One region of the Nonomuraea sp. NPDC051191 genome, then DNA from elsewhere that is predicted to be linked to it. Evidence: riboswitches for the same ligand, from Rfam matches in the RefSeq annotation. Region 1 holds a riboswitch; the other holds the start of a gene.
The links. Region 1 has a riboswitch for cyclic di-AMP ahead of ACIA8R_RS10640 (C40 family peptidase). Riboswitches for the same ligand answer to the same signal wherever they lie in the genome.
Positions count from the first base shown of each region.

Region 2: it holds a riboswitch for cyclic di-AMP, as region 1 does, so the genes downstream of both, ACIA8R_RS00760 (NlpC/P60 family protein) here and ACIA8R_RS10640 (C40 family peptidase) in region 1, are expected to answer to the same signal.

Region 1 is NZ_JBITEZ010000003.1:453,854-469,031, forward strand. It holds gene ACIA8R_RS10630 (branched-chain amino acid aminotransferase) at 1-870, opposite strand, end outside; gene ACIA8R_RS10635 (3-isopropylmalate dehydrogenase) at 1,059-2,105, opposite strand; cyclic di-AMP (ydaO/yuaA leader) riboswitch at 2,205-2,358, shown strand; gene ACIA8R_RS10640 (C40 family peptidase) at 2,389-2,943, shown strand; gene ACIA8R_RS10645 (NAD(P)-dependent alcohol dehydrogenase) at 2,927-3,919, opposite strand; gene ACIA8R_RS10650 (DUF2306 domain-containing protein) at 4,097-4,723, shown strand; gene ACIA8R_RS10655 (response regulator transcription factor) at 4,696-5,373, opposite strand; gene ACIA8R_RS10660 (sensor histidine kinase) at 5,460-6,587, opposite strand; gene ACIA8R_RS10665 (ROK family protein) at 6,781-7,998, opposite strand; gene ACIA8R_RS10670 (sugar ABC transporter substrate-binding protein) at 8,099-9,202, shown strand; gene ACIA8R_RS10675 (ATP-binding cassette domain-containing protein) at 9,203-9,922, shown strand; gene ACIA8R_RS10680 (sugar ABC transporter permease) at 9,919-11,082, shown strand; gene ACIA8R_RS10685 (ROK family protein) at 11,079-11,939, shown strand; gene serA (phosphoglycerate dehydrogenase) at 12,430-14,019, opposite strand; gene ACIA8R_RS10695 (hypothetical protein) at 14,317-15,141, shown strand.
Region 2 is NZ_JBITEZ010000001.1:160,734-174,958, reverse strand. It holds gene ACIA8R_RS00820 (SAM-dependent methyltransferase) at 1-251, opposite strand, end outside; gene ACIA8R_RS00815 (chaplin family protein) at 445-669, shown strand; gene ACIA8R_RS00810 (DUF2520 domain-containing protein) at 1,026-1,916, shown strand; gene panC (pantoate--beta-alanine ligase) at 1,939-2,772, shown strand; gene ACIA8R_RS00800 (L-aspartate oxidase) at 2,855-5,380, shown strand; gene ACIA8R_RS00795 (type III pantothenate kinase) at 5,384-6,166, shown strand; gene ACIA8R_RS00790 (hypothetical protein) at 6,232-6,726, opposite strand; gene lysX (bifunctional lysylphosphatidylglycerol synthetase/lysine--tRNA ligase LysX) at 6,875-8,356, shown strand; gene ACIA8R_RS00780 (NADP-dependent oxidoreductase) at 8,422-9,351, opposite strand; gene ACIA8R_RS00775 (helix-turn-helix domain-containing protein) at 9,432-9,830, shown strand; gene ACIA8R_RS00770 (cytochrome P450) at 9,820-10,923, opposite strand; gene ACIA8R_RS00765 (LuxR C-terminal-related transcriptional regulator) at 11,201-11,413, shown strand; gene ACIA8R_RS00760 (NlpC/P60 family protein) at 11,443-12,486, opposite strand; cyclic di-AMP (ydaO/yuaA leader) riboswitch at 12,493-12,644, opposite strand; gene ACIA8R_RS00755 (amino-acid N-acetyltransferase) at 12,932-13,501, shown strand; partial or broken gene ACIA8R_RS00750 (hypothetical protein) at 13,512-14,225, opposite strand, start outside.

The sequences.
Region 1 (15,178 bases):
CGAGATCAGCCGCTCCTCGGTCTCCAGGCCGAGCTCGTCGGCCAGCTCCAGGATCGACTCGCGGGTGATGCCGGGCAGCAGGGTGCCGGTGAGCGCCGGGGTGACGAGCTTGTTGCCGAAGACGAAGAACAGGTTCATCCCGCCCATCTCCTCGACGTACTCGTGCTTGTGGGCGTCGAGCCAGACGACCTGGTCGCAGCCGTTCTCGACGGCCTGGCGCTGGGCGACGAAGGCGGCGGCGTAGTTGCCGCCGCACTTGGCGAAGCCGGTGCCGCCGGGCGCGGCGCGCGTGTACTCGGTCGACAGCCACACCGAGACGGGCTTGATGCCACCGGCGAAGTACGAGGCCGCCGGCGAGGCGATGACCATGTACTTGTAGGTCTTCGACGGGTAGTTGACGCCGAGCCCGGCCTGCGTGGCGAACATGAACGGACGCAGGTAGAGGCTGTGGCCCTCGGTGGTCGGCACCCACTCCTTGTCGGCCGAGACCAGGAGCTCCAGCGACTCCACGAACGCCTCCTCCGGCAGCTCCGGCATGGCCATGCGCTCGGCCGAGCGGTTGAAGCGGGCGGCGTTCGCGTACGGACGGAAGGCCACGATCGAGCCGGAGATCTGCCGGTACGCCTTCAGTCCCTCGAACAGCTCCTGCGCGTAGTGGAAGACCGAGGTCGCGGGGTCGAGCAGGAGCGGCCCGTACGGCAGGAGCGCGGCGTCGTGCCACCCCTGGCCCTCGGTGTAGTCGATCGTGATCATGTGGTCGGTGAAGACCTGCCCGAACCCGGGGTTCGCCAGTACCTGCTCCCGCTCGGCCGCGGTGCGAGCGTGGTCGGAATGCTGCACGTCGAAGCTGAGCTTCTGAGCGATGGTCATGACGGCGGTCCTTCTCTCTGCGAATCTACGATCCTGAAAGCTACTGCCCACGAGCAGTATTCGTACTTCCTATTGTCTTGCCATTTGGGATGGCAAGAGGCAGTTGGGATGGGTTCAACCCTCTGGACGCCAAAAAGCGCCTGGCAGTCCTCGTCGGGACCGCCAGGCGCGTACGGGGCTAGACGGTCCTAGCCGGATACTCGCGCGGAGATGTCGTCGCCGATCTCGCTGGTCGAACGGCCGGCGCGGCCGGTGACGCGCTCGGCGATGTCGGCGGCCACGGCCTGCTCGACCTTGGCGGCCTCGGCGTGCAGGCCGAGGTGGTCGAGGAGCATGCCCACGGACAGGATGGTGGCGGTCGGGTCGGCCTTGCCCTGACCGGCGATGTCGGGCGCGCTGCCGTGCACCGGCTCGAACATGCTCGGCGAGGTGCGCTCGGGGTTGATGTTGCCGCTGGCCGCCAGGCCGATGCCGCCGGCGATCGCGGCGCCGAGGTCGGTGATGATGTCGCCGAACAGGTTGTCGGTGACGATCACGTCGAAGCGCTCGGGCTGGGTGACGAAGAACATCGAGGCCGCGTCGATGTGGCTGTAGTCGGTGGTGACGTCGGGGAACTCCTCGGCCACGCGGTTGACCATGCGCTGCCACAGGTCGCCGGCGAAGGTGAGCACGTTCGTCTTGTGGACGAGCGTGAGCTTCTTGCGGGGCCGCGACTGCGCCTTCTGGAAGGCGTAACGAACGACGCGCTCGACACCGTGGGCGGTGTTCAGCGACTCCTGGGTGGCGATCTCGTGCGGCGTGCCGCGCCGCATGACGCCGCCGGTGCCGGCGTAGAGGCCCTCGGTGCCCTCGCGGACGACGACCATGTCGATGTGCTCGGCGGTGGCGCCGGCCAGCGCGGTCTCGACGCCGGGGAACAGCTTGACCGGGCGCAGGTTGACGTAGTGGTCGAACTCGAACCTGAGCTTGAGCAGCAGGTCGCGCTCCAGGATGCCCGGCGGCACGCTGGGGTCGCCCACGGCGCCGAGCAGGATCGCGTCGTAGCCGCGCAGCTCTTCGAGCACCGCGTCGGGCAGCGTCTCGCCCGTGCGGTGGTAGCGGGCTGCGCCCAGGTCGTAGTGGGTGGGCTCGATCTTCGTGCCCACGGCCTCCAGGGCCTTGAGCCCTTCGGCTACGACCTCGGCGCCGATGCCATCCCCGGGGATGACGGCCAGGCGGATGTTACGCGACTCCATGGGCGGTACCTTACCGGCTCGTCTCGGCTGACGAACACATCATCTCAATCTCCGGACAATCCGTTTTGGGGGGATTGCGACCTTTTGACCGTTTCGTTAGAGTCCGACGAGCCTAATCCACGCAGCCGCTGCGTGGAGCCGGGGACCCATCTTTCCCCCCGGGGCGAATCGGCACCGCTCTCAAGCACCGCCGTAGGGCTACTTCCAGGCCCGAGCCCGTCAGCTAACCCGGCCGGCCACGTGGAAGGACAGTCCCCTGTCTAGCATCGCCATTCTCCTGGCGGTGGCGGCGGGCGGAGCGGGTCTCGCGCCCGCCGCTCCCGTCGCTCCCGCCGCCCCCACCCCCGCCATCACCCTCACCGGCCCCCAGGTGAAACAGGTCCAGGAACGGCACGTGCCGAAACCGGCCTGGAAGGTCGCCCTCGAATACGCCATGGACAAGCGCGGCACCCCGTACGTGTGGGGCGGCGCCAGCGAGCGGGGCTACGACTGCTCGGGCCTCATGCTCCGGGCCTACGAGGACGCCGGCATCGAGCTCCCCAGAGTCGCCGCGGATCAGTACGGCGCCTTCTCCAAGAAAATCGCCTGGAAGGACCTCAAACCAGGCGACCTGGTGTTCTTCAGCGGCCTCGGCCACGTCGGCATGATCTCCAAGCCCGGCTACATGGTCCACTCCCCCCACACCGGCGACGTGGTGAAGGAGGAACGCCTGTCGCAGTGGCGCAGGCAGGCCTTCGTCGGCGCGGTACGCCCCGACCCCAAGGGCGTCAAGCGCTGGGCCGACTACGCCCAGCTCCGCAAGGCCCCGGCCCCCGCCATGCTCACCGCGACCCTGTGACGACGACCTTCCCCGGCGAGTGTCCCTCCTCCTGGTAGCGGACGGCCGCCGGGATCTCGCCGAACGGGAAGGTCCTGTCGATGACCGGGGTGACCTCCCCCTGCTCGATCAGCCCGGTCAGCGTCAGCAGGTTCGCCCTGTTGCTCCCGCAGCGGACCACGTCCGCCCTGACGATCCGCTGCGGGACGAAGGACGCCGACGCCAGTGCGGCGAACATGTGGCCGGCCGGCTGCACCCAGCGGCCGGCCGGCCCGCCGACCAGCACGTACGTGCCCTTCCTGGTCAGCACGCGACGGCAGTCCGACAGCCGGCGGCCGCCCGCCACGTCGATGAGGAGGTCGAAGCACCGGCCCGAGGCCGCGAAGTCCTCCTTGGTGTGGTCGACGACGTCGTCCGCGCCGAGCGAGCGGACCAGGTCCGCGTTGCGCCCGCCGCACACGCCGGTGACGTGGGCCCCCATCGACCTGGCGAGCTGCACGGCGAACGTGCCCACACCGCCGGACGCGCCGTTGACCAGCACCTTCTGGCCCGGCTGCACGCGTCCCTCGTCGCGCAGCGCGATCAGCGCGGTGTTGGCCGCCATCGGCACCGCCGCCGCCTGCTCGAACGACAGCCCCCGCGGCTTGGGGGCCACCTCGTCCTGCCGCAGGCAGACGTACTCGCCGAAGCCGCCCCGCAGGGACATCGCGTACACCTCGTCGCCGGGGCGGAACAGCGTGACGTCCTTGCCCGCCGCCTCGACCTCCCCCGCCACGTCGGCCCCGAGGACGGCGATGCTCGGCCGCAGCAGCCCGACCCCGCCGCCCATGACCCGGGCCAGGTACGGCTCTCCCCGCATGAAGTGCCAGTCATAGGGCTGCACGGACGTGGCCCGCACCCGGATCAGCACCTCGTCGTCGCGCGGCACGGGCCGCTCGACCTCGGTCAGGACGAGCTGGTCGGGCGAGCCGAACCTGCGCAGGACGTAGGCCTTCATCGTTTCCTCCCTCGTGGATGTGCCGTCAGTGTGGGCGCGACCTGCGCGGACCCTCAACGGTCGAAAGGCGACGGCTCGATGGCCGAAAGTACGACGGCCCGTCCCGCCGATGGTGCGAACAGGGAGGGGCCGTCCGCGCGATGACCCGGCACGGCCGCGGCCGTCACGCTCTTCCCCATGAGATGGATCGCACCTGCCGGGCTGCTCACGCTCAGCGTCGTCCCCCTGGTCGCCGGCGCCCTCCGGGTGACCGAGCTGGCCTCCGGCGCCGCCGTCACGGCCGACAACGCGCGGTTCTTCGCCATGCCCCTGCCGGTGCTGCTGCACATCCCGGCGTCGCTGGCGTTCTGCGTCCTCGGCACGTTCCAGTTCCAGGCCGGGTTCCGGGCCCGGAGGCCCGGGTGGCACCGGGTGGCTGGGCGGGCGCTGGTGGCGTCCGGGCTGGTCGCGGCGCTGTCAGGGCTGTGGCTGACGCTCTTCTCCGACCTTCCGGCGGGCGACGGCACGCTGCTGGCCGCCTTCCGGCTGCTGTTCGGGACGGCCATGGCCGCCTGCCTCCTGCTCGGCCTGGCCGCGATCCGGCGGCGCGACGTCGCCCGGCATCGGGCCTGGATGGCGCGCGGGTACGCGATCGGGCTCGGCGCGGGCACGCAGGCGTTCACCCTGGCGTTCGGGCTGGCCGCCTTCGGGCCACCCGGCGAGCTGGGCCGGGCGCTGCTCGTCGGCGCGGGCTGGGTGATCAACCTGGCGGTGGCCGAGTCGGTCGTCCGCCGGGGTCAGGTGCGTACGCGGTCGGTCTCGTAGGCCCACATGGCGATCTCGACGCGGTTGCGCACGCCGAGCTTGGTCATCAGGCTCGCGACGTGGCTCTTGACCGTGCTGAGCGAGATGTGCAGCTCGGCGGCGATCTCGCTGTTGGTCCGGCCGCGGGCCACCGCGCGCAGGATCTCCTCCTCGCGGCCGGTGAGCGCCTCGACCGGCTGCGCGGGCGCCTCGGTACGCCCGGCCCCGGCGAACGCGGCCAGCAGACGCGCGGTCACGCTCGGGGCGATGAGCGCCTCGCCGCCGGCCGCCGCGGTCACCGCCTGGGCGAGCAGCGCTGGGCCGGCGTCCTTGAGCAGGAAGCCCCTGGCTCCGGCGCGGAGGGCGGCGTAGACGTACTCGTCGAGGTCGAAGGTGGTGATCACGACCACCGCCATGGGGTCGGCGACGTCGGGCCCGGCCAGCTGCCGGGTGGCCGCGATGCCGTCGAGGCCGGGCATGCGGATGTCGAACAGGCACACGTCGGGACGCAGGCGGCGGGCCAGCTCGACGGCCCGCCTGCCGTCGCCGGCCTCGCCGACGACCTCGATGCCGGGCTGGGCGTCGAGGATCATCCTGAGCCCGGTGCGGGCGATCTCCTGGTCGTCGGCGACGAGCACCCGGATGGCCCCCGCCTCCCGCTGCTCGGTCACGCGGGCTTCCCCTGGTCGGTCACGCGGCCTCCCGTCGGTCGGTCATGCGGCTTCCCCTGCTCGGTCATGCGGCTGCCGCTGGTCGGTCATGCGGCTTCCCTGGGCAGGACGGCGGTGACCGTCCAGCCCCGGTTGGGGTTGGGGCCCGCCTCGCAGGTGCCGCCGAGCAGGGCGGCGCGTTCGATCATGCCGATGAGACCGTAACCGGGGGCGGCGACGCCACCGGCGCGGTCGCCGTCGTCGCTCACGGTCAGGCGGACGGAGGCGTCGTCGGCGGTGACGCGGACGGTGATGTGGGTGGCGTGGCGGGCGTGCCGCCGGGCGTTGGTGATCGACTCCTGGGCGATGCGGTAGAGCGCGGCGCCCGCCGACGGCGGCAGGTCACCGAGCCCGTCCGCGACCTCCACCTCGACGGCCGGGCCGACCCGCGGGCGGCCGGCGAGCTGCCGCAGGTCGTCGAGGTGGCGGCCCGGGGCCAGCTCCGCCGGCTCGTTCCTGCGCAGCACCCGGACCATGGCCCGCATCTCGGCGAGCGTGCGCGACGCCTCGGCCTCGATCACCCGCAGCGCGTCGGTGGCCGCGCCCGGCTCGGAGGCGGCGGTGGCCAGGCCCGCCTGGGCGCGGATGGCCATGGCCGAGACGTGGTGGGCGACGGTGTCGTGCAGGTCGCGGGCGAGCTGTTCGCGTTCGAGCAGCTTGACCTGGTCGAGCTCGCGCAGCCGCGCGCCGGCCCGGTACCGGAAGGCGCTGCCCAGCCCGACGGTCGCGACCAGCACGCCCAGCGCCGGGACGACGTCGCCGATCGCCATGCGGCCGGAGGCCAGCGACAGGCCGACCGCGACGAGCCCCGCCGCCATCCCGATCCCGGCCTCGCGCCCCGAACCCCACCGGAACAGCGCGTAGAGCACGATCGTCACGAAGACCAGCGTGTACGTCTCCACCGGCTCGCCGCCGGTCAGCAGCGGGGCCAGGGTGGTGACGCCGAAGACGAGCGCGACCATGAGCAGCGGCCTGGTCCGGCGCCACAGCAGCGTGGGGATCAGCGCGACGGTGACGGCCGTCGAGACCACCGGCCACCGGAGGTCGGGCCGCAGGACGCCCTCGATCACCGCGGCCGGCACGAGCGCCGCGACGAGCGCCCAGTCGCGCCACACCCGCACCGGCGGGCCAGGGGGACGAGGCTCGCGCCACACGGAACGAAGGAGGCCGGCCACCCCCACATCGTAAAGGCGCCCCCCACCCCCCGCAGAGCCCAAACCCCCACCAAAGCACGCAAGGCGCGCCCCCCAGACCCGCACCGCCCGAAGGCGCGCCACCCGAACGCGCCGCCCCCGTAGCCTCCGGGGGTCCGGGGCCGGGGCCGGGGAGCCCGGGGGTCCGAGGGGCCGGGGCCCGAGGGGCCGGGGGTCAGTGTCTGCGGGCGTCGAAGATGAGGTCCCAGGCGCGGGACTTGGCGTGGGCGACCGCGCCCAGCAGGACGCCGCTGTCGCCGAGCACGCTGGCCACCACCCGCGGACGCAGCGGCCCGAGCTCGGCGATGCGGCGCTCGACGGACGCGCCCAGCAGGTCGAGGTTGCGGCCCACTCCCCCGCTCAGCACGATCACCTCCGGGTCCAGCACGGCGGCCACCGCCACCAGCAGCCCGCCGATGCGCCGGCCCTCGGCCTCCACCACCGACCTGGCCGCCTCGTTCCCGTCGGCGGCGGCGGCGAAGACCTCCCTGGCCGTCTCCAGCTCCAGCCCTGCCGCCCGCGCGGCGCGCACGACACCCGGGGCGGAGGTGACGGCCTCGGTGGCCCCGTGCGCGAACGCGTCGGCACCCTGGGCGAACGAGTCCCCGCCCGCCACGAAGGAGTCGGCGCTCTGCGCGGCGGTGACCGGTTCTTCGGCGGCGGGGACGTAGGAGACCTCCCCGGCCGCCCCCCGCGCCCCCACGTACAGCTCGCCGTTGATCACGATGCCCATGCCGACGCCCGTGCCGATGGACACCAGGGCGAAGTTGGCCTTGCCGCGGCCGGCCCCGTGGGCGTGTTCGCCGACGGCGGCCAGGTTGATGTCGTTCTCGATGACGAGCTCGACGCCGAGGGCCGCGCGCAGCCGGTCGGCCAGGTCCGGCGGGCCGGGCAGGTTGGGGGCGAAGTCGAGGCCGCCGCGGACGGGGTCGTACACGCCGGGCGAGCCGACCACCGCGCAGGTGATCGTGCGCCACTCGACCTCCGCCTCGCGGGCCGCCGCCCTGGCCAGCTCGCCCACCAGCCCGGCCAGCTCGGCCGAGGTACGGGCCGTGTTGCGCCCGTCGGTACGCCCCGCGAACGTGCCGCGCAGGTCGGCCACGGCCACCCGGATCCAGTCGCGGCCGATGTCGATCCCGGCGACGTGGGTGGAGGCGGCGTTCATGTCGTAGAGCGAGGACACCGGGCCGGGCCGCCCGGACACCTCCCCGACCAGGTGGACCAGGCCGTCCTCCGCCAGCCCGGCCAGGGCGGCCGAGACCGTGGGCTTGGACAGGCCGGTGCTCTTGGCCAGGTCGGCGCGCGAGGCCGGGCCGTGCTCGTGGAGCTGGTCGAGCAGGCGGCGCTCGTTGAGCACCCGCAGCAGCCGTGGATTGGCCAGGTCGCGTCGCATGTCCGGCCTCCCTCCGAGGTGCACTCTAGCCAACTCGCCTGATAGTAAACTACCTTTCTTACCAAGCGGGGGCGGGCATCTTCTGAGAGGACGAAGTGCGATGCACCGAGCTTGGCGACTCATCCCCGCGGCGGCGGTCCTGCTGGCCGCCGCCTGCGGGAACAGCACCACCGGCACGACCACCACCACGCAGGCCACCACGCAGACCGACACGGCGCGACAGGGCGGGACGATCGCCCTGTTCCTCCCCGAATCCAAGACCACCCGGTACGAAGCCTTCGACCGTCCCCTGTTCGAGGCCAAGGTCAAGGCGTTGTGCCCCGGCTGCAAGGTGATCTACGGCAACGCCGAGCAGGACGCGGCCAAGCAGCAGCAACAGGTCGAGGCCGCGCTCACCCAGGACGCCGACGTGCTCGTCCTGGACGCCGTGGACGCCAACGCGGTGGCGCCCCTGGTCAACCAGGCCAGGCAGAAGAAGGTCCCCGTGGTCGCCTACGACCGTCTGATCTCGGGGATCGACTACGCCTACTACGTCTCGTTCAACAACGTACGGGTGGGCGAGATGCAGGGCCAGGCGCTGCTCGACGCCATGAACGCCAAGGGCACCACGGCCAAGGGGCAGATCGTGATGATCCACGGCTCGCCCACCGACCCGAGCTCGGCCGACTACAAGAAGGGCGCCAAGAACGTCCTGGACGGCAAGGTCAAGGTCGGCAGGGAGTTCGACACCCCCGACTGGAGCCCCGACAAGGCGCAGCAGCAGATGGAGCAGGCGATCACCGCCCTCGGCCGGGACGACATCGTGGGCGTGCTGTCGGCCAACGACGGGATGGCGGGCGGCGCGATCGCGGCCATGAAGCGCGCCGGCTACAAGGAGCTGCCGCCCATCACCGGGCAGGACGCGGAACTGGCCGCCGTGCAGCGCATCCTCACCGGCGAGCAGTACATGACCATCTACCTGGACATCAGGACGGAGGCGGAGAAGGCCGCCGAGCTGGCCGTCGCCCTGACCAAGGGCGAGCAGCCCGCCGCCACCTCCAAGGTGAACAACGGCACCGCCGACATCCCGGCCTTCCTCCTCGACCCGATCGCGGTCACCGCCGACAAGATCAAGGACACCATCGTGAAGGACGGGTTCTACAAGGCCGAGCAGATCTGCACGGCCGAGGTCAAGGCCGCCTGCGCGAAGGCGGGCATCGAGTAGATGATCGCGGCGACCGGGATCTCCAAACGGTACGGAGCGGTGCGGGCGCTCGACGGGGCAGGGCTGGACCTGCGTCCCGGCGAGGTCGTGGCGCTCATGGGCGACAACGGGGCGGGCAAGTCGACGCTGGTCAAGACCATCTCCGGCGCGGTCGTGCCGGACGAGGGCCAGATCACCGTGGACGGCGTGCCGGTGCGCGTCGCCACCCCGCACGACGCGCAGGCGCTCGGTATCTCGACCGTCTACCAGGATCTCGCGCTCTGCGAGAACCTCGACGTCGTGGCCAACCTGTTCCTCGGGGCCGAACGCCGCCGCTGGTCGGTGCTGCGTCACCTGAGCATGGAACGCGCGACCCGCGACCTGCTGGCCCAGCTCGACGTGCGCATCGGCGACATCAGGGTGCCGGTGTCGATGTTGTCGGGCGGCCAGCGGCAGTCGGTGGCCATCGCCAGGGCGCTGCTCGGCGAGCCCCGGCTGGTCATCCTGGACGAGCCGACCGCCGCGCTCGGCGTCGAGCAGACGGCGCAGGTGCTCGCGCTGATCCGGCGGCTGCGCGAGCGCGGGCTCGCGGTGCTGGTCATCTCGCACAACCTCGCCGACGTGCGCGAGGTGAGCGACCGGGTGGTGGTGCTGCGCCTCGGGCGCAACGCCGGTGAGTTCCGTACGGCCGACGCCTCCCGCGAGGAGATCGTGGCCGCGATCACAGGAGCGGGCGAATGACGGCGATGCCGATCGCGGTGACCGGACGGCTGCGCCAGGGAGAGGTCGGCGCCTGGCCGGTGGTCGGCGGACTGGTGGCGATCACGATCGTGTTCAGCACGCTCAACGACCGTTTCCTGTCGCCCGAGAACCTCACCAACCTCGTCCTCCAGATGGCCGCCACGGGCACGATCGCGCTCGGCCTCATCATGGTGCTGCTGCTCGGCGAGATCGACCTGTCGGCCGGCTCGGTCAGCGGCCTGTGCGCCACGATCATGACGATCGTCCACGTCAAGCAGGGCTGGAACGCGCTGCTCGCCATCCTGCTCGCGCTGGCGGCCGGGGCGGCGATCGGGCTGCTGCACGGGCTCATGCTGACCAAGCTGCGGATGCCGTCGTTCGTGGTCACGCTGGCCGGGCTGATGGGCTGGCTCGGGCTGCTGCTCTACCTGCTGCGCGAGGGCGGGACGATCAACCTGCCGTTCAACGGGTTCGTCTCCGGGCTGAGCGACACCTGGCTGCCGGGCTGGCTGTCCTGGGCGCTGGTGATCGGGCTGGCCGGCGGGCACGCCGGGATCGCCACGCTGGCCAGGCGGGCGCGGCTGGCCGCCGGGCTGCCCGTGGCGCCGGCGTGGCAGGTCCCCGTGTCGTCGGGCGGGCTGGCGGTCGTGCTCGGCGCGGCGGTGGCGGTCATGTCGGCCGACCGGGGCGTGCCGCTGCTGCTGGTGCTCTTCGGCGCGCTGGTCGTCCTGCTGGACCTGGTGCTGCGGCACACCGCCTTCGGCCGCCACCTGTACGCCGTCGGCGGCAACGCCGAGGCCGCCAGGCGCGCGGGCATCAACGTGACCAGGATCAGGATCCTGGCGTTCGTGCTGGCCTCCACGTTGGCGGCGGCCGGCGGCGTGCTGGCGGCCAGCCGGCTGTCGGCGGTCAACCAGGGGTCGGGCGGGAGCGACATCCTGCTCATGGCCATCGCGACGGCGGTCATCGGCGGCACGTCGCTGTTCGGCGGCCGGGGCCGCGCCTACGCCGCGCTGCTCGGGGTGCTGGTCATCCAGTCGATCACCAACGGCATGTACCTGCTGAGCGTGGACTCCTCCGTGCGGTTCATGGTGACGGCCGGCGTGCTGGCCCTGGCGGTGGCGATCGACTCGCTGGCCCGCAGGGGCGCCGCGCGATGAGCCGGGTCCTGGGCATCGACGTCGGCGGCACCAAGGTCGCGATCGGGGTGTCGGGCTCCGACGGGCCCGTGGTCGCCGGTCGCACCCGGCTGGAGACCGGGCCGGACACGCTCGTCCGGGCCCTGGCCGCGGCCCGCGTCCTGGACGGGCGGCCGGCCGCGGTCGGCTTCTCGACCTGCGGGGTGATCAGGGACGGCGTGGTGCGCCTGGCCCCGAACGTCCCCGGTTGGGAGGGGCTGGAGCTGCCCAGGCTGCTGCGGGAGGAGTTCGGCGCCACGCCGGTGGCCATCGACAACGACGTGAACGCGGCGGCGGCGGCCGAGCTGCGGTGGGGCGCGCTGCGCGGCGTCTCCACGGGCGTCTACCTCAACCTCGGCACCGGCCTGGCGGCGGCCCTGGTGGTCGGCGGCCGGGTGGTGGCCGGGGCGCACGGCGCGGCCGGCGAGATCGGCTACCTCCAGGTCACGCCGGGGCAGGCGGCCTTCGCCGACGGGCGGGTGCCGCTGGAGGAGCTGGTCTCCGGCGCGGGGCTGGCGGCCAGGGGCGGCGCGCTGCTCGGCCGCGCGACCACGGCGGAGGAGGTGCTCGCCGCACGTTCCGGGCCGCTGGCGGAGCTGGTGGAGGAGACGCTGCGGGTGCTGACCATGACCGTGGCGAACCTGTGCGTCACGCTCGACCCGGAGCGGCTGGTCGTGGGCGGCGGCATGATGGGCGCGGCCGGGCTGATCGTGCCCAGGCTGGCCTGCGAGGTGCGGCGCGCCGTGCCGTTCCCGCCGGAGATCCGGCCCGGCCGGTTCACGGACGACGCGCCGCTGCTCGGCGCGCTCGCCCTGGCCCACGCCGCGGCGCGGGCCTGAGGGCGGGCGCTACCGGGCCGAGTTCTGGGGCGCGCCGCCGTTGTCCCTGCGGTCCAGGGCGGTCTGCAGGGCCTCGGCGGCCTCGTTCTCGTTCTCTTCGGTACGGTTCCAGGCATACATCTCGTACATGTCGCTCATCTCGTTTCGCGGGCGCATTCCAAAGGGGGGGCGTCGGACCCCGGTCGCGAATCCGACCGGGCCTGCTCTCGCGGGTCCGGGTCACGGACCGGGCGAAGGAAAAGGGACTGACCGGCCGACGACGTCACCACTCACCGCGGCGGGTCGTCGGCCTGCCCTAACAGGCCCCGCCGCGGCAGGTAATGAGTACGAGCACCTGGCGCATTTCCATCCACGGTACCCGGCGGCGGTTTGGCTGTCTCGTTGGATGTCCTACTATCTCGCATTCTGAGACAAGAAAAGGCCGCCACCCGGAACGGTCCAGGTGACGGCCTTCCCCCAGATCTGGGGGTCGGTCCCGCGGCGGCGGAGGTCAGTCCTCCAGGTCGACCGAACGGCCGCTCTCGGCGCCGATCTCGGCCGCGATCTGGTCGATCACGGCGGCCGGGATGGCCGAGTCGACGGTCAGCGCGATCAGCGCCTTGCCGCCCTTGACGTCACGGGCCACCTGCATCGAGGCGATGTTCACGGCGGCCTCGCCGAGCAGCCGGCCGACCACGCCCACGATGCCCGGACGGTCGGTGTAGGTGAAGAACGACAGGTGGGCCGTCGGCTCGATCTCCATCTCGTAGCCGTTGACCTCGACGATCTTCGTGATCTGCCGGGGGCCGGACAGCGTGCCGGAGACCGAGACGTGCCGGCCGTCGGCGAGCACGCCGCGCAGGGTCACCACGTTGCGCCAGTCGGGGCTCTCGGAGCTGGTCACCAGCTCCACGCTGATGCCCCGCTCCTTGGCCAGCAGCGGCGCGTTGACGTACGTGACCTGCTCCTCGATCACGTCGGCGAACACGCCCTTGAGCGCGGCCAGCTCGATGACCCGCACGTCCTGGGAGGCGATCTCGCCGCGGACCTCGACGTCGAGCTTGGTGGCGACCTCGCCGGCCAGGGCGGTGAAGACCCGGCCCAGCTTCTCGGCCAGCGGCAGGCCCGGCTTGACGTCCTCGGCCACCGCGCCACCCTGGACGTTGACCGCGTCGGGCACGAACTCGCCCGCCAGCGCCAGCTTCACGCTCCGCGCGACCTGCGTGCCGGCCTTCTCCTGGGCCTCGTGCGTGGAGGCGCCGAGGTGCGGCGTGGCGACGACCTGGTCCAGCTCGAACAGGGGGCTGTCGGTGCACGGCTCCTTGGCGAACACGTCGAGGCCGGCGCCCGCGACGCGGCCCTCCTTGATCGCCGAGTAGAGCGCGGCCTCGTCCACGATGCCGCCGCGGGCCACGTTGATGATCCGCACGGACGGCTTGACCTCGTGCAGCTCCTTGTCGCCGATGAGCCCGAGGGTCTCCTTCGACTTCGGCAGGTGCACGGTGATGAAGTCGGCCTGCTTGAGCACCTCTTCGAGGCTGAGCAGCTTGACGCCCATCTGCGCGGCGCGGGCCGGCGGCAGGTAGGGGTCGTAGGCGATCAGCTCGACGCCGAACGGCTGGAGCCGCTGGGCCACGAGCTGGCCGATCTTGCCGAGGCCGAGGATGCCGACGACCTTCTCGTCCAGCTCGACGCCGGTGTACTTGGAGCGCTTCCACTCGCCGTTCTTCAGCGCGGCGTGGGCCTGGGCCGTGTTGCGGGCGCTGGCCAGGATGAGCGCGATGGTCTGCTCGGCGGCGCTGGTGATGTTGGAGGTCGGCGCGTTGACGACCATGACACCGGCCTTGGTGGCGGCCTCGACGTCGACGTTGTCGAGGCCGACGCCGGCGCGGGCGACCACGCGCAGCTTCGGCGCGGCGGCGATGGCCTCGGCGTCGACCTGCGTGGCGGAGCGCACGATCAGGGCGTCCACGTCGGCGAGGGCGGGCAGAAGCTGGGAACGGTCCGCTCCGTCGGTGTGGCGGACCTCGAAATCGGCGCCGAGCACGGCGAGGCCGGCCTCGGACAGCTCCTCTGCGACCAGAACGACGGGCTTGTTCACAGGCGTGGATCCTTAGGGGCATGCGGCGGGCTGGAGGGACACGTCGATGGGTCCCTCGGATCTCTCTGAGTCTATCCGCGCTTGTGAACGCGTTCACGAGGGACCCACGATTTGAGACGACCCGCCCGGCGTCACGGGCTCCCGGACGCGGCTCCGGCTACCCCCGTCGCGGCAAAGTCATCCACTTCGCATACATCTTTGTCTTGATCGGGAGATTTATTCGCCATTAGCCTGATAAGCCGTGGCCGACTACCTATGGTTCGTCATATGAGCATCGGGAATCCTGCGCTTGCCGACGTGCTCGCACAGCATGGCACGCCCCATCGCCTGCTGGCGGCCCTCGCCGACGGTGGAGTCCTGGTGGCAGTGCGACCAGATCGATCGGTCGTCCTTGGGACGACCCAGGCGGGTGACCGGGTTCTGCTCGGTTACACCAGCCCTACGACCTATGCCCGGCACCGAGGCAGCCATTCCCTCTCGGTGTGCGACGCCGACACCATCCTGGACATCCAGCGCGTCACCGGCGTGCGGGAGATCGTGATCGACGCCGCCGGCCCCGCAGCCGCGGCCGTGCCCATCGACGATCTCCAGCGCTTCCTCACCGGTACGCGCTCGGGGCACACGCCCGTACTGTCGGGGGCGGTGCCCGCCGCCTACGCGACGGGCGCGATGGCCACCGTCTCGCGCGTGCCCGCGATGGCGCAGGCGGCCCCGCCGACGCCGCAGGCGCCCGCGCTGCCGTGGGTGCCCGCGCCCCGGCCCCACCTGTCGGGGCCGATGCAGCAGGTGGACCCCGGCTACCGCCGGTGCACGCACCCGATCCTGCCGGCGCTGCGGCAGGCCATCGCGCAACTGCTGGCGGACTTCCCGCTCGTGCACCACGTGTGGATCTCCGAGGCCGGCACCGCGTCCGGGGCGACCGGGATCATGCTGCACGTGAAGGTGCACATGTCGGCCGCCGAGGACGTCGTCCGCGACCTGCACCGGCTGGTCCGCGCCCGCCTGCCGCAGTTCGCGGCCAGCGGCGCGCCGATCCTCATGGCCAGAGTCGCCGACGCGCGCAGCGAGCGCCGGATGATCGAGATCGGCGCGCACGTGGTGTGCGCCAACGTCCGGGAGTAGCCGCCGTTCTGGAGTGGCCGCCGGTGGGGCCCGGGAA
Region 2 (14,225 bases), on a different contig from region 1:
AGAGCGGGCTCGGCCGCCGCGAGGATGCGGCTGACCAGCACCCCCTCGCCCGCGCCGACGTCGACCAGGTCGAGCCGCTCGGGGGAGCCGAGCTCGGAGTCCACCTCCACCAGCAGGGCCAGGACCGCCTCCGCGAACACGGCCGAGGCTCCGACCGAGGTGCGGAAGTGGCCCGAGGGGCGTTCGCGGAGGTAAAAGCCCTCCTCGCCGTAGAGCGCGCGTTCCGTGGCGGCGCGCCAGGTGAGCCACATGAGGGTGACTATCTCATGACCGAAGGGTTCGACACGCAGAGTCGTTCATTGACTACTCTTGGTCGCTACATTGCGCTAACGTTTACGCACTGTCACAGAGCGACTGCGTTTCGCCCATCCGCGGTAAGCGGCGAGCCGGATCGCTCCACCGAAGCATTGCGGCCCTGAGGCCGCAGACTGAGAGGAGCCCCCCGTGAAGAAGGTTCTGGTCATGGCAGGTGCCATCGCCCTCCTGGCCCTGGCGGCCCCCGCGCACGCCGACGACGTCACCCACGGCAACAACGGCATCCTGAGCGGCAGCCCGATCCACCTGCCCATCACCGCCGTCGTGCCCGTCTGCGGCAACAACATCGGCATCCAGGCGGTGCCGATCAACGGCTGCCAGGGGAGCCCCAACACCGCGGTCTACAGCCGCTGAGGCAGGGAGAGCCCGGACCGCTCGCGCGCGGTCCGGGCTCTGATCCCGGCCGGTCAGTCGGCGGATGACCGGTCAGTGCACCTCCAAGAGGTCGCATTCAGGCGGGCGTCGGGTTGTCAGGACTCGGCGCCCGTCGTCGTGCGTGGACCCCTCTCCTCATCTCTTTCGACAGGGGGTGCATGATTCGTATGCCCCTGTCGCATTTGTCGTTAACTCAACGGGCGGCAAAGCGCCGGACATGCCGGAACGTGTTCGACGGCCCCCGACCTGTCGGCCCCCGCCCGCCGGTTACGCTGGTCCGCAGTGCCTTCACGGTGCCACCACGGTGCCGTTGCGGTCGACAGGGGTGAGACGTCATGGACGCAGGTGATCGCCCGGCACGGCTGACCGTCGGCGTGCTCGGTGCGGGCAAGGTCGGCTCCGTGCTCGGCGCCGCGCTGGCTCAGGCGGGCCACCGGATCGTGGCCGCGAGCGGGGTCTCCGACACCTCGCGCAGATGGGCCGCCGACCGGCTCGGGGTCGAGCTGACCCGGCCCGACGAGGTGGTGGCCGCCTCCCAGCTCATCCTGCTGACCGTCCCCGACGACGCGCTGCCCGACCTCGTGGCCGGGCTGGCCCGCACGGGCGCCGACCTCAAGGGCAAGCTGCTCGTCCACGCCAGCGGCGCGTACGGCCTGTCGGTGCTCGACCCGGCCGCGCAGGCGGGTGCGCTGCCGCTCGCGCTCCACCCGGTCATGACCTTCACCGGCCGCGACGACGACCTCAACAAGATCACCGGTATCTCGTTCGGCGTGACCGCGCCCGACCTGCTGCGACCGGTCGCCGAGGCCCTGGTGATCGAGATGGGCGGTGAGCCGGTCTGGATCGCCGAGAGCGACCGCGCGCTCTACCACGCGGCCCTGGCCAACGCCGCCAACCACATGGTCACGCTCATCGCCGAGTCCGAGGAGCTGCTGCAGCGCATCGGCGTCGAGCACCCGGGGCGCATGCTGGGCCCGCTGCTCGGCGCGGCGCTCGACAACGTGCTGCGGCTGGGCATCGCCGGGCTCACCGGGCCGGTCGTCCGCGGCGACGCGAGCACGGTGCGCAAACACGTCGACGCGCTGATCCTGGCCGCTCCGGAGGCCGCCGACGCCTACATCGCGCTGGCCCGGCTCACCGCCGACCGGGCGCTGGCCGCGGGGCTGCTCAAACCGGAGGAGGCGGAGCGGCTGCTCGACGCGCTTGGGGGCAATATATGGACCTGACCGTCGGGTGTGGAGGGCAGCAATGGATCTGATCGTGGCCGGCGACCGGGACGACCTGGCGAAGGCTCGGGGTGAAGGGCGGGTGGCGCTGGTCCCGACCATGGGCGCGCTGCACGAGGGCCACCGGTCGCTGATGAGGGCCGCTCGCGTACGCGCCGACCAGGTCGTGGTCAGCATCTTCGTCAACCCTTTGCAATTCGGGCCTAACGAGGATTTTTCACGCTATCCCCGTACATTCGAGGCCGATCTCGACGTGTGCCGGGAGGAGGGCGTCGGCGTCGTGTTCGCGCCCTCGCCGCAGGACATGTACCGCCCCGACCGTCAGGTGAGCGTCCACGCGGGCGAGATGGGCTCGATCGTCGAGGGCGCGTCCAGGCCGGGCCACTTCGACGGCGTGCTGACGGTGGTGCTCAAGCTGTTCAACCTGGTGCGACCCGACCTGGCGATCTTCGGCCAGAAGGACGCCCAGCAGCTCGCCGTCATCCGCCGCATGGTGGCCGACCTCGACCTGTCCATCGAGATCGTCGGGGCGCCCACCGTACGCGAGCCCGACGGCCTGGCCCTGTCCAGCCGCAACCGTTACCTGTCGGCCGGCGACCGCACGGTCGCGCTGGCCCTGTCCCGTGCCCTGCGGGCGGGCGCGGTCGAGCTGACCGCCGACGCGATGCGGGCCACCGCCCGCGCGGTGCTCGCCGAGGCCGGGCCCGAGCTCGACCTCGACTACCTGGCGCTGGTCGATCCGGCCACGTTCAAGGAGGTCGACGACTCCTACGAGGGCTCGGCCGTGCTCGCCGTGGCGGCCAGGGTGGGCGGAACCCGGCTGATCGACAACGTCGTGGTGAGCGTGCGCCCCTGATCCGTACGGCCCCCGGGGCATGTCCACGCTGCGGCAGGCGTTATCGTCATAGTGACGAAATCGCCTCAGCGAGGAGACCCCCATGAGTGCACCGGCGATTCCCCTGCACCTGACGGCCCCCGAACCCGGCTGGACCGTCGACGCCGACGTGGTCGTCGTCGGGTCCGGCGTCGCGGGCCTGACCGTGGCGCTGCGCCACGCCGAGCTGGATCCCGCGGCCAAGGTCCTGGTCGTCACCAAGGACGTGCTGTCGGCCGGGTCCACCAAGTGGGCCCAGGGGGGCATCGCCGCCGTGCTCGACCCGCGCGACACCCCCGAAGAGCACCTGAGCGACACGCTGCTGGCCGGGGTCGGGCTGTGCGACACCAAGGCCGTGCGGACGCTGGTGACGGAGGGGCCCGGCGCGCTGCGGCGGCTCATGGAACGCGGCGCCCGGTTCGACCGCAATCCCAACGGGGAGCTCCAGCTCACCAGGGAGGGCGGGCACCGTCGCCGCAGGATCGTGCACGCCGGCGGCGACGCCACGGGCGCCGAGGTGCAGCGGGCGCTGGTCGAGGCGGTGCGCGCGTGCTCGATCGAGGTGATCGAGCACGCGCTGGTGCTCGACCTGCTCAAGGACGCCCACGGCCGGGCCAGGGGGGTGACCCTGCACGTCATGGGCGAGGGCGCGCGCGACGGCGTCGGGGCGGTGCGGGCGCGGGCCGTGGTGCTCGCCACCGGTGGCATGGGCCAGGTCTACGCCGCCACCACCAACCCGGTCGTGTCCACCGGCGACGGCGTGGCGCTCGCGCTGCGGGCCGGGGCGGTCGTGCGCGACCTCGAATTCGTGCAGTTCCACCCGACCGTGTTGTGGCTGGGCGAGGGCTCGACCGGCCAGCAGCCGCTGATCTCCGAGGCGGTCAGGGGCGAGGGCGCCTTCCTCGTCGACCACGAGAACAACAGATTCATGCAGGGCGTGCACGAGCTGGCCGACCTGGCGCCGCGCGACGTCGTGGCCAAGGCGATCACTACGACCATGAGCGAGACCGGCCGCGACCACATCTTCCTCGACGGCCGCCACTTCGGCAGGGTGAAGTGGGAGAGCCGCTTCCCCACCATCTACGCCGTCTGCCGCGAGCACGGCATCGACCCGGTCACCGAACCGATCCCCGTCTCGCCGGCCGCCCACTACGCGAGCGGCGGCGTCCACACCGACCTGTCCGGCCGTACCTCGATCGAGGGCCTGTACGCCTGTGGCGAGGTCGCCTGCACCGGCGTCCACGGGGCCAACCGGCTGGCCTCGAACTCGCTCCTTGAGGGGCTGGTCTTCGCCGAGCGCATCGCCGAGGACATCCACCGGAGGCGTCCGCAGCCGGGCGAGCCGGTTCCGGCGCGGGCCGCGACGGGCCTGGTGGACCCCAGGGTCAGGACCAGGCTCCAGGCGCACATGAGCGCCGGCGCCGGGGTGCTGCGCAGCCGCGCGTCGCTGCAGGCCACGTCGAAGGCGCTGCGCGACGCGCTCTGGACGCCCGTCGAGGTGCCCGCCTGCACCGAGTCGTGGGAGGCGACCAACCTGCTCACCGTCGCCGCCGTCCTGACCGGCGTGGCGGCGGCGCGGCTGGAGACGCGCGGCTCCCACTGGCGCGAGGACCACGAGAGCCGGGACGACAATGAGTGGCTGGGCCACCTGGACGTGACCCTGACCGAGGAGGGCCTTCGCATGACGTACACCCCGCACGGTGAGACGATGCCGCCGCGCCTGGCACAGGAGCTGACCGCCGCCGGGCTCGACCCGGCCGAGGTCGACGCGCTGATCGACCGTGCGCTCGAAGAGGACCTGCAGGAGGCCGGCGACGTGACCAGCCTGGCCACGATCCCGGCCGGGCAGCGTTCGACCGGCGACGTGGTGGCCCGCAAGGACGGCGTGGTGGCCGGGCTGGGCGTGGCCGAGGCGGTGTTCCTCCGGCTGGGCGCGGGCCGGGTCGAGCGGCGGGCCAAGGACGGCGAGCGGGTCGCGGCCGGCGACGTGCTGATGACGGTCGAGGGCCCGACGCGGGCGGTGCTGACCGCCGAGCGCACCGCGCTCAACCTGCTCACACACCTGTCCGGGGTGGCCACGATGACCGCCCGGTGGGTCGCCGCGATCGAGGGCACGCGGGCGCGGGTCCGCGACAGCCGCAAGACCCTGCCGGGTCTGCGGTCCCTGGAGAAGTACGCCGTGCGCTGCGGCGGCGGCGTCAACCACCGCAGGTCGCTGTCGGACGCGGCCCTGATCAAGGACAACCACGTCGTGGCGGCCGGCGGAGTGGCCGAGGCGTACCGGGCGGTGCGGGAGCGCTATCCCGAGCTGCCGATCGAGGTCGAGATCGACCGGCTCGACCAGCTGGAGCCCCTGCTGGACGAGGGCGCCGAGGAGATCCTGCTGGACAACTTCACGGTCGAGGACACCGTACATGCCGTACAAATCGTGAAAAGTCGGGCGAAAAACAGGGTTGCGCTTGAAGCGAGTGGGGGATTGACCTTGGAATCGGCTCGTGATGTGGCTGAAACTGGCGTTGACTACCTTGCGGTGGGAGCGCTCACCCACTCGGCGCCGGCCCTGGACATCGCACTGGATTTGCGGGGGTAATTGATGCTGCTCACGATCGACGTCGGCAACACGCACACGGTGCTGGGGCTGTTCGAGGGCGAGGACGTCATCGAGCACTGGAGGCTGGCCACCGACGCCCGCCGCACCGCCGACGAGATCGCCGTCGTGCTCCAGGGGCTGCTGGCCCAGTCACCACTGCTCAAGGGCGCCGACATCAGCGGCATCGCCATTTGCTCGACCGTGCCGAGCGTGCTCAACGAGATGCGGGAGATGTGCCGCCGCTACTACGGCGACGTCACCGCCGTGATCGTGGAGCCCGGTGTGCGCACGGGCGTGCCGGTCCGCATGGACAACCCCAAAGAGGTCGGCAGCGACCGCATCGTGAACGCCCTGGCCGCCATCGACCAGTACGGCGGCCCGTGCATCATCGTCGACTTCGGCACCGCCACCTCCTTCGACGCGGTGTCGGCCAAGGGCGAGTACGTCGGGGCGGTCACCGCCCCCGGCATCGAGATCTCGGTCGACGCCCTGGCCGCCGCCGGCGCCCAGCTGCACAAGGTCGAGCTGGTCAGGCCGCGTTCGGTGATCGCCAAGAACACGGTCGAGGCGTTGCAGGCGGGCATCATCTACGGCTTCGCCGGCCAGGTCGACGGCATCGTCGAGCGGATGGCCGCCGAGCTGGCCGACGACCCCGACGAGGTGACCGTCGTGGCGACCGGCGGCCATGCGGCGCTGGTGGTCGGCGAGTCGCGCTCGATCGACGTGCACGAGCCCTGGCTGACCCTCATCGGCCTGCGCCTGATATATCACCGGAACACCGCTTAGAACGTGACAAGCGGCCCCCGCTTGGGAAGGGGGCCGCCTGTCGGTCGTGGTGTCACCTATGAGCGTCACGCGTCCTCGGCGCTGTAGAGCTCGCGCCAGGAGCCGCACTTGGTGGCGAAGGTGCCCTGCTCGGGAACCTGGCAGACCTTGACCCGCAGGGTGAAGACGTCGTTCTCCTCGAAGTGGAACTTCTTGTAGCCCGGGGAGCCGCAGTACTTCCTGGTGTAGACCGTGGACCAGTCGCCGTCGGAGTCCTCGGCCTGGAACTTCACGTAGGCGCACTTGCCGCCCTCGTCGTAGTCGCGGTCGTCCAGGTCGTAGAGCCGGCCGGTGACCTGGACCTCGTTGGAGTCCTCCTCGTCCCACGCGACGTCGACGTGACCCTGGGCCTTGGCCAGGTGCTGCTTGGCGTACACCGGGCCCCAGTAGTCGGAGTAGTCGTCGAAGTCGGCGGTGGCGGTGGCGGTGGCGGTGGTGGCGCTGGCGGCCGAAGGAAGCGACAGGGCCACGGCGCTGGTGGCGGCGATGGCGAGGATGCCCGTCGCGATCTTCTTCATCATGATCTCTCCCGGAGCTCCTCTCGGGCCGGCTCCTTGCCGGCTCCCCCCGGAGCTCGTGACTCATTGGTACAAAAGGGGCCTTGCAGAGCCCCTGCAGAGAACCGTCACGAGCGCTTGCAGTTCGCCGTATCCCCTACGCTTTGTTGTTGTGAGCGAGGAACTTCCAGAGCAGATGCGCATCCGGAGGGAAAAGCTCGACCGCCTCCGCAGCGAGGGCGTCGACCCTTACCCGGTGAACTTCCCACGCACGGCGACCAACGCCGAGGTCAGGGAGAAACACCAGGGCCTGGAGCCCGACACCGCCACCGGCGAGACGGTCGCGGTCGCGGGCCGCGTCATGCTCAACCGCGTGGGCGGCAAGCTCTGCTTCGCCACGCTCCGCGACGGCGGCGACGACCTACAGGTCATGATCTCGCTCGACAAGGTGGGCGAGGAGTCCCTGGCGGCCTGGAAGCGCGACGTCGACCTGGGCGACCACGTCGGCGTGATCGGCGAGGTCATCACCTCGCGCCGCGGCGAGCTGTCGATCCTCGCCGACAGCTGGCAGATCACCGCCAAGTGCCTGCGCCCGCTGCCGGAGAAGCACGTCGGCCTCACCGACCCCGAGGCGCGGGTGCGCCAGCGCTACGTCGACCTCATCGTCAACGACGAGGCCAGGAAGATGGCCCGGGTGCGCAGCGCGACCGTGCGCGCGGTGCGCGACTTCTGGCACGAGGAGGGCTACCTCGAGGTCGAGACCCCGATGTTGCAGCCCATCCACGGCGGCGCGACGGCCCGGCCGTTCAAGACCCACATCAACGCCTACGACATGGAGCTCTACCTTCGCATCGCGATCGAGCTCTACCTCAAGCGGCTGGTGGTCGGCGGCGTCGAGAAGGTCTTCGAGATCAACCGCAACTTCCGCAACGAGGGCGCCGACTCCACGCACAACCCCGAGTTCACCATGCTCGAGGCCTACGGCACCTACCTCGACTACAACGACATCGCCGACCTGACGCAGCGCATGTACCAGAAGGCCGTCGTGGCCGCCCTGGACACCACCGTGGTCGTGCACGACGGCGTCGAGATCGACCTCGGTGCGGAGAAGTGGCCCCGGGTCAGGCTCTACGACCTGGTGTCCGACGCCGTGGGCGAGGAGATCACCACCGAGACCACCCTCGACGAGCTGCGGAAGATCGCCGACCGTCGCGAGGTCCACTGGGACGCGAAGTGGGGCTCGGGCAAGCTCGTCCAGGAGCTCTTCGAGGCGCTGGTCGAGCACACGCTCGTGCAGCCGACGTTCGTCATGGACTATCCGCTGGAGACCTCGCCGCTGGCCCGCCTCCACCGCGACAACCCGCTGCTGACCGAGAAGTGGGACCTGATCGGGTTCGGCACCGAGCTCGGCACCGGCTACTCCGAGCTCAACGACCCGATCGACCAGCGCCACCGCCTGGTGGAGCAGTCGCTGCTGGCCGCGGGCGGCGACCTGGAGGCCATGCAGCTCGACGAGGACTTCCTCCAGGCCCTTGAGTACGCGATGCCGCCCACGGGTGGCATGGGCGCCGGCATCGACCGGATGATCATGGCCTTCACCGGCAAGAACATCCGCGAGACCATCCTGTTCCCGCTGGTCAAGCCCACTCACTGAGCCGTCGTCCGGCGCCCCGCCGATGCGCGGGGCGCCGGATCGGGCGGTCAGGGCGGTCAGGGCGGTCAGGGCACCAGCACGAGGCGTCCGCGCAGCCCGCCCTCGGCCAGGCGGGCATGGGCGTCGGCGGCCTTCTCCAGCGGGTACGTGTCGGCCACCCGCAACGTCAGCCGCCCGGCCTCGACCAGGCGCACCAGCTCCGCGAGCTGCCCGGCGTCCGAGCGGAAGAGCACGGTGGCCACGTCCGTCCCGCGCAGCGGCACCGGCGCGGCCCCCGACGTGAGCCCCACGAAGGTCCCGCCGTCCCGTACGGCGTCGAGTGCGGGCAGGCCCAGCACGGCGGCGTCCACGACGGCGTCCACCCCGCCGGGGACCCGCGCCCGTACGCCCTCGGCCAGGTCCTCCTCGCGGGGGACGAACCATTCCGCCCCGAAGCCGCGTACCAGTTCCTCGTCCGCGGCGCCGGCGGCGGCCACCACCTTGACGCCGCGGACGGCGGCCAGCTCGACCAGGTAGCCGCCGACGGCCCCCGCCGCCCCCGTGACCAGCAGGGTGCCCCCTGGGCCGACGCCGGTCCGGTCGAGTGCCTGCCAGGCGGTGAGGCCGTTGAGCGGCAGCGTGGAGGCGTGTGCAGGGCTCACGTTCCGCGGGGCGCGGGCCACGGCCGGGGCGTCCAGCACGACGTACTCGGCCTGCGCCTTGTACGGCAGCTCCAGCCGCGCGGAGAGCCCCACGACGTCCTCGCCCACGGTGAAGGAGGTGCCCGGGCCCACCTGGTCCACGGTCCCCGCCGCGTCGAAGCCGATCCCGTACGAGTCCAGCTTCCTGGCCAGCCCGTACGAGGCCAGCGCCCCGGCCGCCACGGCCAGGTCGAAGGGGTTGACCCCGGCCGCCGCCACCTTGACCCGTACCTGGCCGGGCCCCGCCTCCGGCAGCGGCGCGGACACCAGCAGGGGAGCGCCGGAGCCGCCGATGAGTGCACGCATGTTCGTCATGCCCATGACCCTAGGAAGAGCTACTCTCTTTCAGTAAGTAGGCACCTGGAAGTGCGTAACATACGGCAAGGAGTGAGACGGTGGCGACCACGACGGCGGCGCAGCGGCGTGACCAGGCCAGGCTGGCCTTCGACGCCTACTTCGCCGAATGCCCTTCCCGCAAGCTGCTCGACCGGCTCAGCGACAAATGGGTCACGCTGGTGCTCAGCGCGCTGGCCCGCGGCGAGCGCCGCTACAGCGACCTGTCCCGGCACATCGCGGGGGTCAGCCAGAAGATGCTCACCCAGACCCTGCGCGGCCTGGAGCGCGACGGCCTGGTGGCGCGCCGGGTGACGCCGCAGGTGCCGGTACGGGTCGACTACGCGCTCACCCCGCTCGGCGAGAGCCTGATGCCGCTGGTGATCGCCATCAAGACCTGGGCCGAGGAGCACATCGAGGACGTCGAGGCCGCCAGGGAACGCTACGACGCTACCGCCTGAGCCGCACCGGCAGCCGGGCCAGCCCGCGCAGCACCACGTTCTCCTTGTACGGGGGCTCCGGATCGGCGGCCTCCATCTTCGGCGCGGCCACGGCCAGCGCGGACAGCGCGATCTCGCCCTCCATCCTGGCCAGCGTCGCCCCCAGGCAGAAGTGCAGGCCGAGCCCGAAGGCGAGATGCCGGCCGGGCTCGCGGCCCGGGTCGAACCGGTCGGGATCGGCGAACGCGGCCGGATCGCGATTGGCCGCGCCGATCGGCACGAGCACGGCCGAGCCGGCGGGCACCGGCGTGCCGCCCAGTTCCCTGTCCTCCAGCGCGATCCTGGAGGTGAGCTGGACCGGCGGATCGAAGCGCAGCACCTCCTCGACCACCTCCCTCGGCCGCTCGGCGGCGCGGTGCAGCAGGCCGTGCCGCAGCAGGTTCAGCACGCCGTTCGCGATGAGGTTGACGGTGGTCTCGTGGCCGGCCACGAGCAGCAGCACGCAGGTCGACAGCAACTCGGCCTCGGTCAACTCCTCGACGCGCGCGAGGGCGCTCAGGAGGTCCTCACCGGGACGCTCGCGGCGCAGGGCGATCAGGCGGCGGAAGTAGTCGCGGAACTCGTTCCTGGAACGCTCCGTTTCCGACATGAGAGCGTCTGTCAGCATCGGGTCAAGTCCGCGGGCAAGAGCCTCGCTCCATCCGCGGAAGCGCTCGTGGTCCTCCGGCGGCACCCCGAGCATCTCGCTGATCACCATCACCGGCAGCGGGTGGGCGAAGCCGGAAATCAGCTCCGTCTCCTCCGGCAACCGCCCGATCAGGTCGGCGGTGATCGCCTCGACCCGCGGCCTGAGCCGTTCGACCATGCGCGGGGTGAACGCGCGGCTGACAAGGTTCCGCAACCGGGTGTGATCGGGCGGGTCCATGAGCAGGAACGACCTGCCGGGCTGACCTGCCTCTTCCGCCACGGGGGCGGACGTTCCGTGACCGAACATCGGGTCACGCAGGACGGCCGCGCACAGCTCGTACGTGGTCGTGACGAGCAGCCCGCCGCGCGTTCTGAAGATCGCCCCGGCCGCGCGGAGCTCTCGATATCGGACGTACGGATCGCGCACAAATTGCGGATCCGAGGGATCAAAACCCAGGAGGTCGGTGGCGCTCATCGGTGGCTGGACCGGGCCGCCGAATTGATCGTTTGGACCGTTCATAGCGGACCGTGGCGTGCCGACATATGCGGAGTACGTCACATATAAGTGATCATGTCAATAGCACTGGTCAAGGGCGGCGATTGTCGTGCTTGACGACCTTTCCGCGATGCGTTTACCTTCACCGAGACGAGCGGCTTTGCTCCACTGAAAGGTCCGAGTTCTGCTGTTGGGGGGAGGGCTCCCGGTGGATGTGCTCACTGAAGGCGTTGAGCTGAGCCACGCGGATTTGGCGTTACTGGCTGAACTGGCCAGAGGGGTGACCGTCGACCGGGTCGGGAGACGGCTGGATATCAGCGGACGGACCGTACGCCGGCGGCTCAGAGGCATCTGCGACCGCATCGGCGTGGCCACGGCGATCGAGGCCGTGGCGTGGGCGGCGCGCCGCCAGCTCATCTGACGGCGCGGAACTCCGAAGTGAATCGCCGGTCAGTCCGCGATGCGCACGGCGCCGGCGAACGGCCGATTGCCGAGCGCGGAGATCCGGACGACGTCGCCGGTCTGCGGTGCGTGGACCATCATGCCGCCGCCGATGTAGATGCCGACGTGGTGCAGGTCGCTGTAGAAGAAGACCAGGTCGCCGGCGCGGAGCTGGTCGCGGCTGATGTGCGTGCCGGCCGTCCACTGGTCGCCGGTGTAGTGGGGGAGCGAGATGCCCACGCGCTGGTAGGCGGCCATCACCAGGCCGGAGCAGTCGTAGGAGCGCGGCCCTTCGGCGCCCCACACGTACGGCTTGAGCTGCTGGGTGAGGGCCCACTTGGCGGCCTGGGCGGCCTTGCCGTTGCCGATGACCGGCAGGTTGACGCGTACGGCGCGGGTGCCGGGGCGGCCGGCCTCGCCGACGGCCCGCCGGTAGAGGTTGCTCTCGACCTTGGCGACCAGCTTGGTGATCTTCGAGCGCTTGCCCTCAAGATCACTGACGATCTTCTGGACCTCGGCGATGCGGGTCTTGGCGCCCGACCTGGCGCGCTCGGCGGCCTCCATGGCCTTGGCGAGCTGGTTGACCTCCTCGCCCTGCTGCTGTTCGAGCGCGTACGTGGTCGCGGCCCGGTCGAGGAAGGTCTCGGGGTCGTCGGACTGGGCGAAGACCAGGGCCTTGTCCAGGCCGCCGGTGATGTAGGCGTTCTGGGCGAGCAGCGTGGCCCTGGCGCGCTTGGCGGCCAGGTCGGACTCGCTGGTGGCCAGGGTCTTCTGGGCGGCGTCGTTGGCCTTCTGTGCGGACTTCAGCCGTTCGCGCTGCCCGTTGTACTCCTCGGTCAGCGTCTCGATCTCTTCGTGCATCTTCTCGACCTGGTCGGCCAGCTCGGAGAGCGACGGCTTCGGGTCGGCGGCGGCGGAACCGACGGGTACGGCGAACAGCATCGCGGCGACGGCGGCGCCGATGACGCCGAGGCGACGTGAGCGCCTGGCCTGCTCCCGGGGACGGGCGTGCCTGCCCCCCGGCTTCCCCTCGCGATCGAGCGTCCGCTTCACCAACCAAGCTCCTCTCATCGACGCCGGCCGGGTTAGCTGACGGGTTCGGGCCGGAGCAGCCCTACCGAGATGATCGGATTCACCCCGAGTGGTGGCGCGAGGTGCTCGCCACCGGTGGTTCCCCGGCTTCCCTTGCGGGAATTGGGCGTGTCTTTCCGCGCGCATTACGCGGAGAACATCGTCGCTGGACACTAATGCACTCCGGGTTCGCGCTCAACCGGAACTACCGAGTCTGTAGAGGTTTCACAACTGAAGGGTCACAAGGTGATCTCGTGGGTAGCCGTACGGAAGCGGGCTTCTGCACCTTTTGTCCAGCATTCTGGGGGGTGACGACTGGAGGAAAGCTCCAGGTCGGGGCGTGTTCATCTGGACACAGCATGTGATGAGATGCCCGAGACGTGGGATTTAGGGCTGAGCCGTAATGAGATCTGTACCCTGGAGAGCCATGGAGCAGGTGGCCGAAGTGGCAGTCCCCGAGACCGCGGTCGTGGTCAGGCGTGCCCGCACGCCCGACGTGCGCGCGATCAGGCGTCTCGTGGACACCTACGCGGGCGCGGGTCCGCGGCTCCTGGAGAAGGCCACGGTCACGCTGTACGAGGACGTCCAGGAGTTCTGGGTGGCCGAGCTGAGCGGGGAGGTCGTCGGCTGCGGCGCGCTTCACGTGCTCTGGGAGGATCTCGCCGAGGTCCGTACGGTGGCGGTCGATCCGGCGTGCCGGGGACTGGGGGCCGGGCATCGGATCGTCTCGGCGCTCGTCCGGCAGGCGAAGGATCTGGGGCTGCGACGTGTATTCTGTCTGACTTTTGAGGTCGACTTCTTCGCGAGGCACGGTTTCCGGCCCATCCAGGGCACGCCGGTCTCACCCGAGGTCTACGCCGAGTTGCTGGCCTCGTACGACGAGGGTGTGGCGGAGTTCCTTGATCTGGAACACGTCAAACCGAACACCCTTGGCAACACCCGCATGCTGCTGCATCTGACATCGGGTGACGCGGACCTTGACCACTTGGAAAGGTGATTGTTGATACCTATGTCGATACGTTGGGCAGCACAGGCATGTGTCCTGACACGTGCCACATGCGCACTCGAAGCGAGGTGACACGGTGAGCACCGGACAGCCGCCGTATCCACAGGACGAATCCGGCGAGAACCCCGAGTACGGGCAGCACCAGGGCCGTCGCCCCGGTGAGCCCGACCCGGACGTGACTGTGGTCGGCTACCGGGCGGACGACGCCTATGGCCAGCCCCCATATGGCCAGCAGCAGCAACAGGGCTACGGCCAGCAACCCCAATACGGTCAGCAACAGCAGCACGGCCAGCAGCAGGGCTACGGCCAGCAGCCCCAGTACGGCCAGCAGCAGGGATATGGCCAGCAGCAGGGCTACGGCCAGCAGCCGCAGTCCTCGGGCCAGCAGTACACCCAGCCCGGCTATGGCCAGGAGGCCCAGTACGGCCAGCAGGCCGCCTCGGGCCAGCAGGGTTATGGCCAGCAGCCGCAGTACGGCCAGCAGCCCCAGTCGCTGCCCGACTACGGTCAGCAGCAGCAGGGCTATGGCCAGGAGGCCCAGTACGGGCAGCAGGGCCAGCAGGGCTACGGCCAGCAGCCCGCCTCCGGCCAGCAGCAGGGTTACGGCCAGCAGCCGCAGTCCTCGGGCCAGCAGTACACCCAGCCCGGCTATGGCCAGGAGGCCCAGTACGGCCAGCAGGCCGCCTCGGGTCAGCAGGGTTATGGCCAGCAGCCG